Regions from separate parts of the Janthinobacterium sp. UMAB-60 genome, predicted to be linked through region 2. Evidence: predicted binding sites of a transcription regulator. Region 2 holds the regulator's gene; the other holds the start of a gene.
The links. The regulator LexA, encoded in region 2, represses DNA repair genes until DNA is damaged. The targets are predictions, from matches to a motif close to ACTGTATNNNNATACAGT.
Positions count from the first base shown of each region.

Region 1 (3,336 bases), on a different contig from region 2:
GCACCGTGGGCGGCGTGACGGGCGACTGATACGACATGCGAAATTGCGTGGCGGTAAACTCTGGCGTGCCGGCCGCCGTGGCCAGGTAGACGGGGTCGTCGAACTGCACCGTTTTCCAGTTCTTGTGCGCAAAATCATAGATGCGCGCGCGGTTCAGGGCACGCGCCTTTTCCATCACCACCAGGTAGCCCTGGAACACGTCGATGGACTGGATCACGGCGTCCTTGTTGTGCGGCACGACGGGCTTCCAGTGCTTCGGCTGCGGGGCGCTCAATGGCGCGCTGACGACGCGGAAATTTTTCGCCTCCTTGTTGGTCAACATATACAGCTGGCCGTCGCGGTGCTCGACGACGTAGCGGTGGCCTTTTTCGCGTTTCAGCACACTCTGGAAACTGCCATCAGGCTTGTTCGTTGGCAACAGCAGCACTTCGCTGGTGTCCGTGCTGCCCGAGGTCAGCACGAAGAAGCGCTGGTCGTGCGTGCGGCCCACGTTGATGGCGAACTGCTCCACCGGCTCGTGGTAGACCTGCCGCGGTGTGCCACCCAGGGCCAGGCGGAACAAACGGTCCGAACGCTTGGTGGTGGCGTCTTCCTGCGCCAGCATCAGGGTGGCGTTGTCCGCCGACCAGGCCAGCGACGTCACGCGCGGCATGGTATCCGTGAGCAACTTGCCCGTCTTCAAATCCTTGACATGCAGCTCGTACTGGCGGAAACCCGTCGTGTCGGTGGTGTAGGCCAGCAATTGTTCATTCGGGCTGATGGCAAACGCGCGCACGGCAAAGAATTTGTGGCCTTCGGCCAATTGATTCTGGTCCAGCAAGATTTCTTCGATCGCCTGCGCATCGTAGGCGCCGCTGGCGCCGACAGGGCGGCGGCAATGCAGCGGGTATTGCTTGCCTGCTTCCGTGCGCGTGTAATAGTAGAAATTGCCCTGGCGTGCGGGCACGGACAGGTCCACTTCCTGCATGCGGCCCTTGACTTCCGCAGTCAGCTTGTCGGCCAGCGGCTGGATCGGGGCTGTGACGGCCGCCGTGTAGGCGTTTTCCGCATTCAGGTAGTCGATCACGGCAGGATCGGTCTTCTTTTGCAGCCAGCGGTAGTCGTCCGTGACGACCGTGCCGTGGCGTGTTTCCTGCCAGGCCGTCTTGGCGGCGACTGGCGCGGTGGCATCGGCGGCCAGCGCGGATGGCGCCAGCGTGGACAGCAGGATGGATGAGCAGACGGCCATGTGGCGCAAAGCTTGATGTGCTGTAGACAAGGCAACTCCTTTTATAGTCGTGTCAGGATTGTAATATTGCCATTGAGAAAAGCAACTATGGCGCGCATGCGTTTCAACTTGCATCCACGGGCATTTCCAGCGATACTGTATATAACTACAGTGTCCTGCCGCGAGGTGTCCTTGACCACATCTGCCTCCCCACTTCCCGAGCCACCCGCCCGCCGCTGGATAGCTCACCTGGACATGGATGCCTTCTTTGCCTCCGTGGAACTGCTGAAATATCCCGAATTGCGCGGCGAAGCCGTCGTCATCGGCGGCGGCCGGCTGCAGCAACCGGTGCTGCAGGAAGACGGTACGCGGCAGTTCGCGCGCATGCGCGACTACGTGGGGCGCGGCGTCGTCACCACGTCGACGTATGCGGCGCGCGCGTTCGGCGTGTTTTCCGCCATGGGCATCATGAAGGCGGCGAAACTGGCGCCCGACAGCATCCTGCTGCCCGCCGATTTCGAGGCCTACCGTGAATACTCCGCCCGCTTCAAGCAAGCCGTGGCCAATCTTGCCCCCATCATCCAGAACGTGGGCATCGATGAAATCTATGTCGACCTGACCGAACATGGCGAGCAGGCGCCGGCCATGGCGGCGCGCCTGAAGGCGGCCGTGTTCGAGGCGACTGGCCTGTCGTGCTCGGTCGGCCTGGCGCCCAACAAATTGTTGGCAAAAATCTGTTCCGACCTGGAAAAACCCGACGGGCTGACCATTTTGTCGCCCGAGGATGTGGAAACGCGGGTCTGGCCCTTGCCGGCAAAAAAGATCAATGGCATCGGCCCGAAGGCCACGGCCAAGCTCGAAGCGCTGGGCATCGTCAGCATCGGCGAGCTGGCGCAAGCCGACATGGCCATGCTGCGCACGCAGTTCGGCGACCTGTACACGGGCTGGCTGCGCCAGGCGGCGCTGGGCATCGACGAGCGGCCCGTGCAGACGAGCCGGGAAACCAAGTCCGTCAGCCGCGAGACGACGTTCGAGCGCGACTTGCAGGTGGTGCGCGACCGCGCCACCCTGTCGGAAAAGCTGGAAAGCCTGTGCACGCGCGTGGCGGGCGACCTCGATAAACAATCGCTGGCGGGGCGCACGGTGGGCATCAAGCTGCGCTTCGAGGATTTCAGCACCGTCACGCGCGACATCACCCTGCCCAGCGCCACGGCGGACGCCGCCGCCATCCTGCGCGCCAGCCGCGATTGCCTGCGGCGCGTGCCATTTGACAAGAAAATCCGCCTGCTGGGCGTGCGCATCTCGACCTTGTCCGATCCGGCCGTCGTGACGCGGCAGGCGCCGGCCCAGGCGGAGCTGTTTCCCGCCCTGTAGCGGCGTTTCCTACAAGATACATACCGCGCCAGACCGCGCTTTTGACGGCATTTTCACGTCGAAAGTGTAGAATGGCGTTCCCCTGGCACTACTGAAACAAACGGAAGACAAAAACTATGTGGTTCAAGAATCTTCAGATTTACCGCCTGCCCGCACCATGGGCTTATACGCCAGAACAACTGGAAGAGGCCTTGTCCTCGAACAAATTTACGCCGGCGACCAGCATGGATCTGATGCGCCAGGGCTGGGATACGCCACGCCCGAACGGTGGCCTGGTCCACGTGGTCAACAAGCAAATGTTGATCTTGCTGGGCACGGAAAAGAAACTCTTGCCAGCGACCGTCATCAACCAGGTGGCCAAGGCCCGCGCCGCCGAGATGGAAGAAGCGCAAGGCTTTGCGCCCGGTAAAAAGGCCATGAAGGAATTGAAGGAGCGCGTGGCCGACGAGTTGCTGCCGCGCGCCTTCAGCATCCGCAGCAACGTCTGGACGTGGATCGACCCCGTCAATGGCTGGCTGGTGGTCGATGCGGCCAGCCCGGCGAAAGCCGATGAAGTCATCAAGCTGCTGCTCAAAGCCGTGGATAAATTGCCGCTGGAAAGCCTGCGCGTGCAGCGCTCGCCCGTGGCGGTGATGACGGAATGGCTGCAGGCCGACGATGCGCCTGCCGGCTTCACGGTCGACATGGACACGGAATTGCGCGCCACGGGCGAAAGCAAGGCCACCGTGCGCTATGTGCGCCACACCCTGGAAGCG
Region 1 is NZ_LT607493.1:101,875-105,210, reverse strand. Features, by position in the region: gene K0F86_RS18945 (S9 family peptidase) at 1-1,258, opposite strand, end outside; gene dinB (DNA polymerase IV) at 1,400-2,581, shown strand; gene K0F86_RS18935 (recombination-associated protein RdgC) at 2,698-3,336, shown strand, end outside.
Region 1: dinB (DNA polymerase IV) is a predicted target of LexA. The motif match lies at 1,363-1,380, and genes of this name have one in related genera.

Region 2 (3,336 bases):
TGCAGAGCAACCGAAACGTTGTGCTCGCCAACGATCTTCAGCGGGCCGGTAGGCATGCGGATTTGTGCTTTTTCAACAGCAAAACCTTGCTTGGTCAGCGCTTCAGCGATGTCGAAGTTGGTGACGGAACCGAACAGACGGCCATCAACACCAGCTTTTTGAGCAACTTGAACGGTCAGGCCGCTCAGTTTTTCGCCCTGGGCTTGCGATGCGGCCAGTTTGGCGGCAGCAGCTTTTTCCAGTTCGGCGCGCTTGACTTCGAATTCAGCCACAGCGGTTGCCGTGGCACGACGTGCCAGGCGTTGCGGGATCAGGAAGTTACGTGCGTAACCGTCTTTGACTTTGACGACTTCGCCGAGGTTACCGACGTTAACAACTTTTTCTAACAGAATGATTTGCATAGTTCTTCTCCAGGAATATCTGACCGATTAAGCGTGGTGCAGATCGGTGTATGGCAGCAGCGCGAGGAAGCGAGCGCGCTTGATTGCGGTGTCGACTTGGCGCTGGTAGTGCGCTTTGGTACCGGTCAGGCGTGCTGGCATGATCTTGCCGTTTTCCTGGACGAAGTCTTTCAGCGTGTCGACGTCTTTGTAGTCGACTTGCTCAACGTGAGCTGCAGTGAAGCGGCAGAACTTCTTGCGTTTGAACAAAGGGTTTTGCTGTTTGCGTTTTTCTTTAAGCTTGAGCTTATTTTTGTCGAACTTTTTACCGAATGCCATGTCAGGCTCCTGTATCTAAAATGCGCTAGTCAGAATTGACTGCACTAAAATCAATGATGTGAAACACCAAACTCTTGCTGTTGCGGCTCTTCCTGGCCAGGAAACCCGTGAACTGATACACCCCACCCAAGCTTGCCTGGCTGAACCGGCCTGAGATTTCGCCAGCGGCTAGCGCGGCAACATCAAACTCGGTCAAACGGGCAATCCCTGCTTCCATCTGCTGCGAACTGTGTTGCAATACTGCATTCACAATCGGCAGCCCTGCCGGGGTATAGCGCAATATTTCGCGCTCGGCAATGATGGCGGTAACTTGTAGCTGGTTCAGCGCACGATCCTGGTCAAGAATTAAGCTGCGGCTGCGACTGGAGCGGCTGCTGGTGCTTCGGTGCGGTGGCTTTTGGCCGCGTCTTCGCGTTGTACCGATTTCATCATCGGCGAAGGAGCTGTTTCAGCTTTCTTCATTTTAACGGTCAGGTGACGCAACACGGCATCATTGAATTTGAATGCTGTTTCCAACTCGACCAGGGTCTCGTTGTCGCATTCGATGTTCAGGCAGATGTAGTGTGCTTTAGGCAGCTTTTGGATCGAGTAAGCCATTTGACGGCGGCCCCAATCTTCCACGCGGTGAACCGAACCGCCGCGGGTGGTTACGCTGGCTTTGTAGCGTTCGATCATCGCGGGCACTTGCTCGCTTTGGTCCGGATGGACGATAAAGACTATTTCATAATGACGCATGCAAACTCCTTCAGGTCGGATTGATAATCGCCCACCCCGGCGTCAAGACGGGTGTGGGAAGGTCAGCCGAAGATTATAACCGCCTTTTGCAAACGTTTCAATCATTCCTTCAACAAGCGGCCCGCGCACGGGGCAGGTCAGGCGTTTTTTCCTGCCCATTCCGGTATTTCGCACGAAATTCGCGCAAATGACGGAAATCCCCTTGCATAGTGGGCGATACTGTACAAAAATACAGACTGTTCATATAGACAGCATTTTAGTATGCACCCACCGCTCATGATCAAGCTGACAGCACGACAAGAACAAATCCTGAACCTGATCAAGGACGCGATTGAAAACACGGGTTTTCCTCCCACCCGTGCCGAAATCGCCAATGAACTGGGTTTCAAATCGGCCAATGCGGCCGAAGAGCATTTGCAGGCCCTGGCCCGCAAGGGCGCGATCGAGATTTCGCCCGGTACCTCGCGCGGCATCCGCCTGATCGGCGCGGCGGCCGAAGCGCAGGCATCGAAAGTGCCGGCGGCACTGCTGATGTCGCTGCCCCTGATCGGCCGGGTGGCGGCAGGCTCGCCCATCCTGGCACAGGAAAACCTGGAGGCAAGCTACAACGTCGACCCGGCCCTGTTCTCGGCCAAGCCCGACTTCCTGCTGAAGGTGCGCGGCTGGTCCATGCGCGACGCCGGCATCATGGATGGCGACTTATTGGCCGTGAAGAAGGTCGACAGCGCCAAGAACGGCCAGATCGTCGTCGCCCGCATCGGCGACGAAGTCACCGTCAAGCGCTACAAGAAGACGGGTTCCGTCATCGAACTGCTGCCGGAAAACCCCGACTTCAAGGTCATCACCGTGTCGCCGGAAGATGAGTTTGCTCTGGAAGGTTTAGCGGTAGGCTTGATGCGCAGCTGGCATTAAACCACCGCAGGTAAAAAGGGCCGCAACAGCATGACTGTTGCGGCCCTTTTTTATTGCCCTGGCGTTTTATGCCTCCAGCGCGTTGCTAAAATCCTCGAGCAAATCAACCTCGTCCTCGATACCAACCGACACGCGGATCAGTGACTCGGCAATGCCCATGCTGGCACGGCGCTCGGCACCCATCTCATAAAAGATCGTGTGGGCGACAGGAATGACCAGGGTGCGCGTATCACCGAGGTTGCTCGCTGGAATAGCAAGATTGAGGCGATTGAGGAAATCGAAGCAATCGATGCCCTCTTTTAATTCAAAGCTGAACAGCGAGCCATAGCTGCGGAACAAGTCCGTCGCCAGCGCGTGCTGCGGGTGCGAGGGCAAGCCCGGGTAATGCACGGCCGCGACGCGCGGGTCGGCGGCAAGCATGCTGGCCAGCGCCAGGGCGTTCGAGCAGGTACGGTCCATGCGCAAGGCCATGGTTTCCGCGCCGACGGCGATATGGTGCGCCGCTTCCGGCCCCAGCGATGCGCCGAAATCGCGCAAGGCCTTGGCGCGGATTTGCGCGATGCCCCACTGGGCTGGCGCCGCTTTTTTATAATTGTCGAAAATGTTCGGGTAGCGCGTCCAGTCGAACACGCCCGTGTCCGTCAAGCTGCCCCCCAGCGCATTGCCGTGGCCGCCGATGGATTTCGTCAGCGCATTGACCACCAGCCCCGCGCCCACCGCTTTCGGGCGGAACAGGTAAGGCGTCGTCATGGTGTTGTCGACGATGTACAGGATGCCCTTCTCGCGGCACAAGTCACCGATCTTTTTCAGGTCGGCGATCTGCGTGCGCGGATTGGCGATGGTCTCAACAAACACGATGCGCGTGGCCGGCGTGATGGCGGCCGCCACATTGGCCACCTCGGTGGCGTCGACGAAGGAGACGGCGATGCCCTGCCCCGTCACCGTTTGCCACAGGCTGTTGGTGTTGCCA
Region 2 is NZ_LT607484.1:348,058-351,393, forward strand. Features, by position in the region: gene rplI (50S ribosomal protein L9) at 1-401, opposite strand, end outside; gene rpsR (30S ribosomal protein S18) at 429-719, opposite strand; gene priB (primosomal replication protein N) at 745-1,044, opposite strand; gene rpsF (30S ribosomal protein S6) at 1,065-1,454, opposite strand; gene lexA (transcriptional repressor LexA) at 1,731-2,366, shown strand; gene K0F86_RS07480 (cystathionine gamma-synthase family protein) at 2,433-3,336, opposite strand, start outside.